DNA from 2 places in the Brevibacillus sp. HB1.4B genome. Region 1 is predicted to be linked to the other one. Evidence: riboswitches for the same ligand, from Rfam matches in the RefSeq annotation. Region 1 holds a riboswitch; the other holds the start of a gene.

What was found. A riboswitch is a leader RNA that binds a small molecule or an ion and turns the genes downstream of it on or off. The one in region 1 is predicted to bind lysine.
Region 2: another riboswitch for lysine. It lies ahead of dapD (2,3,4,5-tetrahydropyridine-2,6-dicarboxylate N-acetyltransferase); the one in region 1 lies ahead of HP398_RS17270 (amino acid permease).

The regions. Positions count from the first base shown of each region.
Region 1 covers NZ_JABSUT010000006.1:317,104-324,460, forward strand. Annotated here, with positions in the region: gene HP398_RS17250 (hypothetical protein) at 1-108, shown strand, start outside; gene HP398_RS17255 (alpha/beta fold hydrolase) at 86-838, opposite strand; gene HP398_RS17260 (CGNR zinc finger domain-containing protein) at 946-1,503, opposite strand; gene HP398_RS17265 (DinB family protein) at 1,672-2,166, shown strand; lysine riboswitch at 2,251-2,436, shown strand; gene HP398_RS17270 (amino acid permease) at 2,550-3,998, shown strand; gene HP398_RS17275 (hypothetical protein) at 4,216-5,073, shown strand; gene HP398_RS17280 (hypothetical protein) at 5,179-5,370, shown strand; gene HP398_RS17285 (hypothetical protein) at 5,363-5,509, shown strand; gene HP398_RS17290 (TolC family protein) at 5,727-6,782, shown strand; gene HP398_RS17295 (aminoglycoside phosphotransferase family protein) at 6,854-7,357, opposite strand, start outside.
Region 2 covers NZ_JABSUT010000002.1:509,661-517,017, reverse strand. Annotated here, with positions in the region: gene HP398_RS06970 (hypothetical protein) at 177-2,219, shown strand; gene HP398_RS06965 (hypothetical protein) at 2,280-2,474, shown strand; gene HP398_RS06960 (EcsC family protein) at 2,488-3,342, shown strand; gene HP398_RS06955 (GNAT family N-acetyltransferase) at 3,317-3,865, opposite strand; gene HP398_RS06950 (flavodoxin) at 3,934-4,374, opposite strand; lysine riboswitch at 4,516-4,705, shown strand; gene dapD (2,3,4,5-tetrahydropyridine-2,6-dicarboxylate N-acetyltransferase) at 4,797-5,507, shown strand; gene HP398_RS06940 (aspartate aminotransferase family protein) at 5,522-6,736, shown strand; gene HP398_RS06935 (N-acetyldiaminopimelate deacetylase) at 6,740-7,357, shown strand, end outside.

The sequences.
Region 1 (7,357 bases):
TGTCTGTTTACAACCACACGCGAGCAAGACACCCCCATGCTACTCCCCTCGGAAAACATTCGCATTACAGGTGTTGTATCCGGTATTATTCCACGTTCATCATCGTAACCTCATTAAGCAGCCAATCCTTGATCGCTGCCACCGTTTGCTGCCACTGCTCCTGCGGGGTAATGGCAGCGGGCTGGTCGCCTTCCTGAGATCCATAGCTTCCGAACTGGGAGTGGTTCCCCCCTTCTATGGACATGTACACGGTACGCTCCGGCAAGTATTGCTTGCTCTCCTCAAACTTTTCTATATGGATCACACCGTCGCGAGATCCGAGTAAAGACAGCACAGGCAAATTCACCTTCTTCAAGTTCCCCTGACTGTTCGGATACGCTCCCAGCAAAAATACTCCACTGATTCGGTCCGGATGGTTTGCTGCGAATTGAGCTGCCATAGTACCACCGAGCGAATGTCCTCCGATGACAAACGTTTTATTCGGGTACGCCTTTAATACTTGTGTGGCTCGCGTCATATCACTTACAGCCAAATTCAGCGGCATTCGTGCGAGAAAAACATGGTAGCCGTAGCCTGCCAAAGCACGGGCAATCGGTGCATAGCTCTCCGGTTTGACCAGTGCTCCTGGATATAAGATGAGTCCCGGCTCGCGTGACTCCCCGCCTTGGAAAATAATCCAGTCATTCGTATCCATGACCGTAATCCCTTCACCGCCTTGCATGGCCGTTAATGCTGCCTGATCGGGTTGATAGGGTTGCAAATACCATATCGCCAGACAAATCGCTCCAAGTGTCACCAATACGAGTGCCTGAAACCATTTTTTGCGTGCTTGACTCATCCTACCCACCTCGTTTCCGTTCCCATGTATAGCTCTATATATTATGTCTCAAACCTAGAAAAAAACCGTCAGAGACAAAATCCCGACGGTCGTTAGTAATGGCTCCATCAGCCTTTTTCCTTCTGTCGCTCCCGAAAACGGCGCACCTTCATCAGGTTTCCGCACATTTTGTCATCACACCAGCGGCGCACCCGGTTGCGGCTTTCATCATAAAACACCCAGCGGCAATCCTCGTTGTCACATATTTTGATTCGCTCCAAATGCTGCGGGGCAAGCAGCTCCGCGAAAGAAGCCGCAATTTGTGCCATGACGAGAGGCCAGCCCTCTGTTGAGCTGGATTGCTTTTGCCCGTAGCCGCCCTCCTCATCTACATACAACACCTGTATATGAAAAGGGGCCTGAGCCAAAGCTCTGTTCAATTCCGCAAGGTCGTCCTCTTGGATTCGGTCTCCACGGACAACAGCTTCCAGCATACGTCTCAAACGTTCGCGCAGCTGCAAAAGGGAAGCGGCACACTCCTCATTTATCGGAAGCGGAGCGGTTAGCTTGTATGTTTGCAAAAAGGATGACAGCCATTCCTGGTTCTCCAAACGATTTTCCGCACGACCAGAACCACGCCAATCCCGCCAATCACTATTTAAAAAATCGATACAAAGCCAGTCCATGTTATTATCTCTCCTGACGAAACCCTACATTTTTCTCTCTTGTATGACTATACAGAATATGGTAATATCTTTTTGTAACTATCGTAATCAAATTAACTGGTTACATCTTCATTTCTTACTGCTATTATAGCGTTTCATCAATCTGTTTCACAGACGAGGAGGAAGCGTATGAATCGGAAGGATTTGCTTTTGCATGGATGGGAATGTACGTATGACAAGGAAGACTGGTATCCACCCTTAAAAGAAGCGCTTTCCGGAGTATCAGCAGCCGAGGCCAGCTGGCGCCCTGTGGGAGAAGCAGCCAACACGATCTGGGAAAACATCAGCCACCTTCTTTATTACAAAGAACGCCTGTTGCATCGTCTATTGGGCACTGAATTTCCTAGCTCGGCTGAGACGAACGATGATACCTTCATCCCGTCCGGCGGTCCGGATGACGAAGACGCTTGGCAAGCTACCCTCTTGCGCATGGAAAGCGTCCATCGCCACATTCATGAAAAGCTTTCCTTGCTGACGGATGAGGATTTAAACCAGACGGCTACTTATACGCCCATTTACCAAACCGTGATGAGTCTGGTCCTGCATGATGCGTTTCATACGGGACAAATTGTCCAAATTCGCAAGTTACAAGGCTCTTGGCCTGCCAGACGCTCATTTGAATAACAAAATTTCACATTGATTAATCATAAACAATCCATTATAGTTGATAAATCACATAATTTCATACATGTTATCCTCATCTTTCACGGTGAGGATAGAGGTCGCGGCTTTTATATCATCCTGTACGAGATTCAGAGAAAATCAATGACTCCAGGTAAGGAAAATCCGCCGAAGCTCATATCGCGTCTCTGTGCGATTGGGTTGGGGCTGTACTCGAAAGGGGCAGAACTGTCACGTTTGCATGCCAAGCAAGCGTGGTGAGCTATCTTCAGTGAAGGCTTGGTGGGGATTGGATGATACCGCCCTATGCCATTTTTTTGGCTATGGCGGTTTTTTCGTTTCCGACCTTCCTTCTCAAAAATCAAGAAAGGTCGTGCAAGTAGCTTATGTCACAAAATCAATTGCAACGTGGTTTAAAAGCCCGACACCTGACGATGATCGCCATCGGTGGCTCGATTGGGACGGGATTGTTTCTCGCGAGCGGAGGCTCGATTCATTCCGCCGGACCTGGTGGAGCTTTAGTTGCCTATCTCGCCATTAGTATCATGGTTTACTTTTTAATGACCAGCTTGGGGGAAATGGCGGCCTTCATGCCTGTTTCTGGTTCGTTTTCGACGTATGCCACACGGTTCGTCGATCCATCTCTCGGCTTTGCTCTCGGCTGGAACTACTGGTACAACTGGGCCATTACCATTGCCGTCGAGCTGTCAGCTTCCGCACTCATTATGAAATATTGGTTCCCGGATACCCCAGCGATATTGTGGAGCGCTTTGTTCCTCGGATTGCTGTTTGCCTTGAATCTCCTGTCTGTGAAAGCCTATGGAGAATCTGAATATTGGTTCGCCTTGATTAAAGTAGTAACGGTAATCGTCTTTATTATCGTTGGTGTGTTGATGATTTTTGGCATTATGGGCGGCCAAGCAGTCGGCCTCCAAAACTTCACCAAAGGCGACGCGCCATTCAATGGCGGCTTCATGGCCCTGCTCGGTGTCTTTATGATTGCCGGATTCTCTTTCCAAGGGACAGAGCTCGTTGGTGTCGCAGCTGGGGAGAGCGAAGACCCTGCCCGCAACATTCCGAAGGCCATCCGTCAAATTTTTTGGCGCATCCTACTCTTCTATATCCTCGCTATTTTGATCATCGGGTTGTTGGTTCCATACGATAATCCAAATCTGATCAGTGGCGACCTTACGGATATTGCGATCAGTCCGTTTACGATTGTTTTTGAAAATGCCGGATTTGCTTTTGCAGCATCCGTCATGAATGCCGTTATTCTTACGTCTGTATTGTCTGCTGGAAACTCTGGCATGTACGCCTCTACACGCATGCTGTGGAACTTGGCGAAAGAAGGAAACGCACCAAAATGGTTCGCAAAAGTAACAAGTAACGGCGTACCGATCAATGCCTTGATCTTGACTGCGCTCGTCGGCGCCCTTGCTTTTCTGTCCTCTCTGTTTGGGGAAGGCGAAGTGTACGTCTGGCTTCTAAATGCTTCCGGTATGTCAGGTTTCATCGCTTGGCTGGGCATTGCCATTAGTCACTACCGTTTCCGTAAAGCGTTTATCGCTCAGGGTCGTGACTTAAGCGAATTGCCTTATCGGGCAAAGTGGTTCCCGTTTGGACCGATTTTTGCCTTCATCATTTGCTGTATCGTTATTATTGGGCAAAACTACTCCGCATTCATGGGTGGAACGGTTGACTGGTATGGCGTCCTGGTCTCTTACATTGGCCTGCCACTCTTCTTAATCGTTTGGCTCGCTTATAAAATTACCAAAAAGACCGAGCTCGTCCCTCTTGAACAAGTAGACTTCAGCATGGATGAGCACACGAAATAATCGAAGAAATAAGTACGGACTTCCGTTCAGATAACGGAAGTCTTTTTCATGTTTGCCAGCATATTAAAAACTGCCCAAAAATTGCCGATAGTATAGACAAGAAGCCATTGAGATCCGTTTCCTTCCGTTCTCACAACTCATACCAGTCATCTGATATAAGGTAACCAGATCTCCTGCCATCACGACTGAACATGAATCCATGTGAGGAGAGTAGAACATGCACATCCAATCGAATACCCGCTACCTAACCCCCCAGCTTTCAACTAACCAACTTGCACCCAAAATGGTGACAGGAACTCGTCTAGCATTGCCCGAGAACGATACAGTAGACCTTCGTTCTCACAAGGCACGAGAGCTCCCTGCTGATGTCATCGAGCATCACAGTGTCCAATTTTTCTTTAACACAGAGATTAATGAGCGTTTGGATAAAATTTTTGCAGATAAACCACCCGAGGCTCGCAAAGCCTTTGACCACATCCTGGAGCAAAACTTTTTCAACTCCCCATCCACCTACTCCGATGAAGAAAGAGCTGCTTTGGTAGAAGTCGGTTTAACCCAAGGCAAATATTTGGCAGACCAATACATGGCTGATGAAAATGCTGCTGAATTTTTGGATACCCTCCATTTGCTCGCTGGCGTTGCCAAAACACGAAAGGTTGACCCTGCAACCGGCAGTGTCAGCTACGTAGAGCTTCCGCAAAAACCACATGGGGCGCCGAGCGACTATGTTAACCCGTCCAAGCTGATGGAGCGGTATGACCCGGAAGCCTACAAAAAAATGCATGCGGCTACCAATCAAACAGAGAAAGTAAGCATGCTGATTCAATTCGTCAAAAAGCTGCAACATCGACCAGACTGGATCTCTCAATACCGGAACGAACAAGCTACGCTTCTTTCCGATTTAAAAAATACGAAAATCACTAACCGCTTTGAGAATGTAAATACAAAGGACGACACTGAATTTGTTCGTCGAATGAATACGCTCGCTGAAAATGCTTCCTTTTCTACCTTCACACCATTGCTTCAAACGAATCTTGCCTCTTTTATGAAGATCTTGACCAAGAAAACAAGTTAACTACACAAAGATGATGGTCACAGCCTCCTCCCGAACTTCCCTGGGACTGGGGCTCTTTTTTTGTGTAGCTGATGGACATACTAACCCGTAAAGGAGGGGACGAACATGTATGACAATCTCGAAAACGACCTGCCTGATTTCAAACAACTGGATGACAGACTGATCGCTCAACCTCCTACTAGCCCCATAATCGCAATCCGTACCAATCTAGACAAGGAACCAAATGACGTCGACAATCCGTATGTGCAGCAAGACTCTACACCCACTGGACAAAATAAGGGGGAAGCAAATGACTGATCGCAGCTCAAAGGAAAAACCGGACATGGGTTATAACGGAAGCAATATGCATGGTTATTCCCTTACAGCAAAGGAAGGGACATTGGACCAAACTGACAAGTCGGCTGCGGCAAAAAAAGAAAACAGGGACAAAGAATAGTTCTTTTCCCGTCACGATGAACAAATCCCCTTTGGGGAAACAGGCAGATACTCACTTTGCCTGTTTCCTGAAGGGGATTCTTTTGGATTTCTGATCAAGAACATGGTGAAAGAACATTTTCTTATTGACGAAACTCTATTGGAAATATATACTTTTCATGGATTTGATAATGAGAATCGTTATCATATTCTTGTATATATGATCAGGAGGTTGCCCCATGAAATCCAGGCTCTTCAAACACATTTACAGCACAACATTAGTCACTTCTCTCCTCACAGGTGGCGCCCATATGGCTCTGGCCGCACCACTCGTGGCCACTGCTGAACAGACGGATGTTTCCCCTTTGTCGCTAGATTTCGCAGTCGAACAGGCAATAAAGAACAGCGTTGATCTGGAGGTGCTTCGGCTTGACTTAGATATTACGAAGCACGAAACATCCATCACATTGAGAGAAAAAGCAGAAATCAAAAAAGCCGACATCATGTCACTGGCTGATGCAAAAAAGAAATTCGAAGACGCTGCCAAAGCAGTCAAAGAAGTGGTTGTCGATGAAGTCGCCCTGAATACGCAAAAAAACACCATTCAATTGCAAGTGCAAAAAGCATTCTTCGAAGTCCAATCATTAGACGCCAAAATCAAATCGCAGAAGAAAAGCTTGCAAAGACAGTACTGGTTGGACTCCGAAGAAACAGAAGCTCACAAAAATCTTGCTGCACTAGAAGCCAGCTACAAGCAAGCATTGGCCAAACTCAACGATTTATTGAATGAAAAAGCGGACAGACAATGGAAAATGATCGCTACTGATCTGACCCAACACGAGTTGCTTTCCTTAGAGCAATTGCAAGCAAAAGCTTATGAAAATCGTCCTGAAATGATCAAAGCACAAGCAGAAATAGACTTTGCCCAAGTAAGAATTGATTACACAGCAGAGTATTCCGCACTCAGCACACATAAAGGTACAATCGCAAAAAATGAGCACAAAAAAGCGGAACTGCAAAAACAAAAAACACAAAAGAAAATCGGTCAAGAAGTAAGTGACAACTATACGAAGGTACTGACAGCGAAAAAGGCATTAGAGGAAAGTACAACAAAGAAAGAAACCGCATTGGAGCGCTATCAGGCAACAATCGATCAATATAGATTAGGAAAAGCATCGATGAAAGAACTGATGGAAGACGAAGCAAACCTGTTTGACTCCGAAGCAAAAGCAATCGAATCGGTTTATCAATACAATCTCGCTGCTACCACCTTGAATCAGTCGACTGGTTATTAATATTTCGTATCACGAAGGATCTTATATATTCATTTAAAATATAGGAGGCTTCATCCCACAGGGTGAAGCCCTTACTCATTTATTAGCCTCTCAAAAACTCCCGGCATCACCAGACGACCACCGTCTACACCAAAATCCTCTATAAACCACCAAGCCGATAGCACACTATGGCAATACGCCCACGCCAACACTCTCTCTTTTTGCAAAGACAGCGCCTTCGTCAGTCCATCGATCCGCTGTTTCATTACTTCTTCTACCCCATCCTCTGGTAAATGGTTCAGCAAAAACGGAATCACCTCATACTCCGTCTCCCCGATCAGCCCCTTTGGATCAATTGCCAACCACGGCTCTCTTTCTGCACGCAAAATATTTTCATGATGAAGATCACCATGCAGCAGGCACTGTTCTTTTTGTGTGGAGAGAAGCTTTTTGTACCATTGCATGGCTCGGTTCACCATTTGCTCGGGAATCGGTCCTGTCCCCCCTTGGAAATAAGGACGAATCTTTTCCAGTCCCACAGCCCAGTCCGCTATCGTTGGAAACGTAGACGCAAGCTTGCCAGCGTTCGAAACAGG
Region 2 (7,357 bases), on a different contig from region 1:
TTTTTACCGACTGAAAAGACATAAGTCAAATCTATATAAATTATTAAATAGATAGTTTTTAACTATATCGAGCTTGGGAAAAAGCGTGAGAACATAAAGGATATAACACGGTTATTGTCGAATAAAATCAGTTGTTCACATACAAATACGTAAGACAAAAAGTAGGAGGACAGTTCGTGAAAAAATGGGTTGTAAAAGCACTTCTCGTGTGTTTGGCAACTGGTACCTTTTTGTCAGGTTTGTCAGTACCGCCAGCCATGGGAGCCGGGGCAACAGCATCCATGAAAAAAAACAGCCAAGTATCTAAGCCGATCCGGAAGCAGCCTGTTCACGATATGGTTATCTTTAACGATTATCAGGTTGCGGGGCTGGATTCAAAAGGTTGGAACTGGGTGAAGAATGATGAGTTTATTCTACCTCCGGAGACACCACTCGATATTGACGTGATACAGACTACTTATGGAAATGGAACAAACCTAAGTCGGAAGCAAGTATATTTGGATGGTGTAGAATTAACGGAGTTACAAATGGAGCAAACCTCAAATCAAGCTGTGTTCAAATGGCAGGTGCCTCGCTTTACAATTCCCGCAGCGAAATTGTCTGCTGGCTCTCATACGTTGACCTTTGTAGTGACTGATGCCAATGCAAAGAGCAGTACGTTACACGTAAGCTTTCAGGTAGAAGCACAAAATTACCCACGTATTTATAAGGGAGAAAAAGCAGAGGGAGAGCCTTTGTCGACAGGTGAGCAGACGACCATTTTCGGAAATATGGGGTCAACTGATTTTAACAGTTCTGTACCTGGTACGTGGAAGCTAACAAACAAGTCTACGAACCAAGAAATGAGATCTGTTCCTGCTACTGTGTTTTCAACAGGTACGTTGTTGACTGGTCAATACCAACTCCTTTTTCTACCTGATGATACCTCGATGTCGCCTTGGACGACGACAGTTCAGATTGGCATGGCGGAGCTATATATGGGTACAGATGCAAGTGGTCAAAAACTGGCACCGGATCAGACCATTAATGCCCCGGAGCCACCAGGTAAGATTTCTTTGTATTCGGCATACCTAGGTCGATGGTCGGTGAACGGAACTGGACAAACGTTGACAAATGCGCAACATTTTGAAGTTGATATCCCGAAAATGCTGGCGGGTATGACGATTTCTGTCACTTTTGAGCCAGATTCCAAGGAAAACAAAACGGATTCCTTATGGGGTAGCTCTACGTCGACTACGATTCACATACAAATTCCAGGTGCACCGAATGCTTGTGGTCCTACAAGCGGAGATGTCACGTTGGATGTGTTGATGCAACCAAACGAAAAATCTACACTCATGGTCGAGAAAGCAAACGTGTATTCATCAGACAATACAGTGAGGCTCTATCAAAACCCGGTACATGTAATATGGCTGACTACAGCAGCAGAGCATATCGAATTCGGTAGTGAAGCTGATGACGATGAAGGACCAGGCGTATGGGCAGTCGATAACGTCGTGGTCGATAGTGATAAATTGAATTGGGATCATACAGGCTTGTTACTGTCTGGCTATAAGCCAGGGCGTTACAAGGTAAACTATTACAGCAAAAGAGACCCTGCCAAGTCATGGTGTGGTTACATACAGGTCATTGAGGACACGCCACCAATCCCAGCGTCCCAAAGTTGTGATCCAGGTGATTCAGGTATAGCTCCACCACAAGCCCCAATGCTCATGAGAGGAAAAGAGGGCAAGGAATATCGAGATGGAGATATTGTGACTGTGGAATCTGATAGCGATCTTGCTGAATTGGAAAACCTACAACTCATCTCCACGTATGCAGAGCGGACTGGGACGAAGAAAATTAGAGAGAGTAGGAAGGCTTCCTCTTACCATATGCCCAAGTATGAGTGGATATATGGAGAGAACGCCATTGGTGCTAGACAAGAGCACAGCAGTGCTACGATATCTTCAGAAAACCGGATCGAGATCTCCTACGAAGGAAAAGAAATCACTACCATTAAGCCTTCAAATCGAGATGACGGCACTGAAAACGGACTGGAATCACTTGATATTAGCAAATACATTAATCGGCAGAAGCCCGGCAAATACGAGATCAAAATAACCAACATCCTTAGCAACAAGACTTGCCAACTCGTTACAAGACAAAAAAGATCAGTCAAAAAAACAGACGTTGATGAACGAAAAGAAACGATCGCATTCACAATCGAAGTGAAATAACGATTGACCCCCTTGCACTTTTTGGCATGGGGGTTTTCGACTACATGGGGAGGAAGTCCAATGACAAATGAGCAGAAGACGATCTTGGAAAAGTTCGGGTTTCGAATCGAAGGAGAGGAAGTGAAACATTTAAAGCTGGGAATCGTAAGAAGTAAAAAAGAATTCGTCTGTCACACCACGTCAGAAGAGTTGCAGGACTACATCAAGTCCATCTTGCGCAACCAATGTCAGTGGAGGCGAGGAGAATCTGAGTGAGCAGCCAGGGAGGTTGTTGGGGTTGAGTGAGTCTAGGGAGTCATTGGTTACGGCATTACGTGAAGTGGAGGCTTGGGAGAGAGACCAGAACGACTTGTGGTTCTGGGAAAAGCTTGGCAGACTTCCGTTTGTTCTGTTGGATCGGATTACGCCTGCATTCGTTCAAGAGAAGCTGGGAAAAGCCGTAGATGAAATGGCAGCCTTTCTTGAGACAGGTGGAACTTATTTGGTGCAGGATGAACCGATTTACAAGCGGTTTGGCAAACGGTTAGAGGGACAGGGGGCGTCTGTTGTTGACAAAGAAAAGATTGCCGCTGTACCGCTTACGATCATGAATGATGTCGCAATGGAGTTAAAGGATTCACGTGCGAATTTTGCCACGGTACAAGGTGCCACGACTGGCTTCGGAGGGATTTTTACCCTCGCGATCGATATCCCTTTATTGATGGGGACATCCCTTAAAGTATTACAAGAGATGGCTCTTGCCTATGGCTATCGACCTGAAGAGAAAAGAGAGCGGCTGTTTGTCGTCAAATGCTTGCAGTTTGCTTCATCAGACATTGTAGGGAAAAAAGCGATACTCGCTGAGCTCTCCCGCTTTGATGATCCAAATGCGCAGAGAGAGGTTATGGCTCAATTGCAAGGATGGCGTGAAGTCGTGGTAACGTACACAGAAAACTTTGGGTGGAAAAAATTGTTTCAAATGGTGCCGATTGCAGGTGTTTTGTTCGGGGCGTATTTGAACCGTTCAACCGTACAGGATGTCGCCGAAGCGGGGATGATGCTGTACCGCAAACGGCGTATCCTGGAGCGGCTACGAGAGAGCGAAATGAGGGAGGAAATTACTGAGCCCACTCCTCAGCAGTAAGAGCGTACAGGAGATGGTCTTCCCATACACCGTTAATTTGCAAATAGCGTAACGAAAGCCCTTCCTGGCGAAAACGGTTTTTTTCCAAGACGCGAATGGAAGCTTGATTGCGAGGCATAACAGCAGCTTGTACTCTGTGCAGCCTAGCATCCGTTAAAGCAAAGCGGAGGGCGAGATTTACTGCTGATGTCGTATAACCTTTGCCATTGCACGCCTGATCCATAAAGTAGCCAATCGTCGCATTTTGCCATGCGCCACGTGCGACATTCGACAACGCTACACGTCCAATCATCTTTCCGGATTCTCGGGAGAATACGCCGAAAGCATAGGCAGTACCACGTTCAAAATCAATCTGCGCTTGTGAAATCTGTTCTTGCTGTCCTATGAGGGTCAGAAATGAAGCGGGGCGGATTGGTTCAAATGGTTGGAGAAAGTCATGATTACGCAGCCGAAGCTCTAGGAGCTCGGCTGCGTCTTGTTGTTGGAGAGGCCGTAAGAGAATCTCGTCCGTATGTAGTGACATGAGATCAATCCTCCTTAAAAAGTTGGATTGATAGTATAGCATGTGCCAGAGTATTTGGGAAACATCAATTAGCCGAGCAATTCAGCAAATGACACCCCAAATGCTTTGCACGTTTCCACTTCTTTTGCAGTAGGAGAAAGCTCGATTTTCAAACCTTCCAGAGGAGTTTCCGCACCACGCTCGCTCGCCTTTTTCAGCAAAATATCAACAGCTGCACCGACATGCTCGTAAGCGGAGTCGCAAGAGCCAAAAGCAACAACCTTTTTCCCGCTGAGGTCAATATTGTCCATTTCCTCATAAAAATCCAGGCATTCGTCTGGCAGTTCACCGTCGCCCCATGTGTAGGCACCAAGCAAGATTCCGTCGTAAGCTTCGAGTTCTTTTGCGTTCGCATCCATCACTTCTTTTATCTCCAGCTCAGCACCAGTTGAACGAATACCTTCTGCAATTGCTTCAGCAATCTCCTGAGTATTCCCTGTCATGCTCGCGTATACCATCAAAATGCTCATAAAACGTAAAACCTCCAATTCAGATAATGAGTATCATTCTCATCAATAAAAATAATGAAAATGAGAATCGTTGTCAATAACTTTTTTCTTATTGCCACGTTTCATTGATTTTGGTAGAGTTAAATAAAATTATAATAATGTACTCTAAATAGAGGTGCGCCGAAGAAGAGTAAGTCTTTTCGCAATCTGCCAGGGGGCAGGAGAAGGAAGAAAGGCTAAAGCGCCGAAGCTTATGCTATGCCCCTACGTAGCACAGGCTGGGGTGTCTCATGAAAAATGATCATCCTGTCACAAGGGACCTAAAGTCTTTTTGTGGAGCGCTATTTATGATTTGCTTCTGTAGTAGTAAGAGCAATGAGATAGCGAATGCACTCATTGCTTTTTTTGATTTACCATGCTGTTATTTTGAGGAGGATGTAACCATGAACATGATGGATGCCAACGAAATTATCGCGTTTATTCAAAAAAGCGAAAAGAAAACACCAGTGAAGGTATATGTGAAAGGGAACCTGGAGGGAATCGACTTTGGTGCGAGCTCCAAAGCCTTCATTACTGGTCCTACTGGTGTTGTTTTTGGTGAGTGGAAAGAGATTGAGCCAGTGCTCGCTGCTAACGCAGACAAAATTGAAGATTATGTGGTAGAAAGCGACCGTCGCAACTCCGCTATTCCATTGCTGGATACAAAAGGAATTCAAGCACGTATTGAGCCAGGCGCAATTATCCGTGACCAAGTGACAATCGGTAACAATGCGGTCATCATGATGGGTGCTTCCATTAACATCGGCGCAGTTATCGGTGAAGGTACGATGATCGACATGAATGTTGTTGTAGGTGGACGTGGAACCATCGGGAAAAACTGCCACATCGGCGCTGGATCGGTTATCGCAGGCGTTATCGAGCCACCATCTGCACAGCCAGTTGTTGTCGAAGACGATGTTGTCATCGGAGCAAATGCTGTCATTCTGGAAGGTGTTCGCGTAGGAAAAGGTGCTGTCGTTGCAGCGGGTGCTGTCGTGATTGAAGATGTACCTCCATACGTAGTAGTTGCGGGAACGCCTGCTCGTGTGATCAAGCAAATCGATGAAAAAACTCGTTCCAAGACAGAGATCAAGCAGGAGCTACGTCAGCTGTAAGGGAGAGAGTGCACATGGACTGGCGTTCGCTCGATGAACAATATATCGTCTCCTCTTACAAAAGACTTCCGATTGCTATAGAAAAAGGCGAAGGAAATTACTTGTACGATACGAATGGAAAGAGCTACCTCGACTTGTTTACCGGACTCGCGGTAAACGTTCTGGGGCATTCTCATCCGCGCATTGTACAGGCTCTGCGTGAGCAGGGAGAGCGCTTCTTGCATATTTCCAATGTATTTTTAAATAAGCCAGCTATTCGTTTGGCCGAGCGTTTGGTTGCGAACAGCATTAGTGGAAAAGTGTTTTTCACCAACTCTGGTGCAGAGGCTACAGAGTCTGCGATCAAGCTGATTCACAAATGGACGAAGAACGAGGGAGCAGGTCGTGAAGGCATCGTTGTCTTACGCAACAGTTTTCACGGGCGAACACTCGGAGCAGTGCGTCTGACGAGGCAGGCTCACGTCTATCAAGACTTTCCTCAGCCGGCTTTTCCTGTTTATGAACTGGATGTGGAAGACACGGAAGGATTGCGAGCGATTTGCCAGGAAGCAAGACCCGCTGCGGTCCTCATGGAGCCAGTCTTGGGTTCTGGCGGTGTCGTGCCGTTAACGGAAGCGTTCTTGCGAGAGGTAGCTGCGATCTGTGAACAAGAAGGCATGCTCTTTGTCATGGACGAGATCCAGACAGGAATGGGCAGAACAGGAAAGCTGTTTGCTTATGAGCATGCAGGCGTAACGCCAGACCTGATCCTTTTTGCCAAAGGCATAGGGGGAGGGCTTCCCCTCGGTGGTGTCATCGCTGGCCCAAGGCTGATGAACCAGTTCAAACCGGGGGATCACGGAACGACTTTTGCACCATCGCCACTGTCTGCTGCCCTAGGGAATGTCGTGTTGGACGAATTGCTTGATCCAGCCTTCAGCGCTCACGTAGAAGAAGTGATTGCGTACCTGTGGTCGGGCTTGGAAGCGCTGCGAGCGCGTCTTCCAGATCAGCTGCAATCCCTTCGCGGAAAAGGCTTGATGGTTGGAATTCCGCTCTCTTCCACCCCGGAAGAGGTAAGCCACTTGCAGCAAGCATTGCTTGACGAAGGAATTCTCGTTGACGTGACGCAGAAAACGATTGTTCGTCTGCTTCCGCCACTGACGTTGACAAAAGCCGATGTGGACCGTTTTCTTGCTGTGTTTGAGGAGCAATTAACAGCAAGAACAGGTACGAAAAAGGAGGCGTAGACCATGACGACTTCCTTGTTTACACAAATTCGCCGAGACTTGCACCAAATACCGGAGCCAGGCTTCGCTGAAGTGAAGACACAACAATACTTGCTGGATTATTTGAAAAAGCTGCCCCAGGAGCGAATCGAGATCAAAACGTGGCGGACAGGCATTTTGGTCAAGCTGGCAGGAACAAGGCCAAAACGATTAATTGCCTGGCGGACGGATATGGATGGCCTGCCGATCGTAGAGGAAACGTCCTATCCGTTTCGCTCGCTTCATGAAGGATTCATGCATGCATGCGGTCATGACATGCATATGGCAATTGCTCTTGGCCTCCTGACGCATTTTACCGAGCATCCGATGGCAGATGATTTGCTGTTCCTCTTCCAGCCGGCAGAAGAAGGTCCTGGCGGTGCGGAGCCGATGATGGAAAGTGAAGAGTTTGCGGGGTGGCGACCGGACTGCATTTTTGCCCTGCATATCGCGCCAGAATATCCGGTCGGTCATATTGCGACGAAGCCAGGAATTTTGTTTGCCAACACTTCTGAGTTGTACATTGATTTGGTTGGCAAAGGGGGGCATGCAGCCTTCCCGCACAAGGCGAATGACATGGTGGTTGCAGGAAGCCATCTTGTG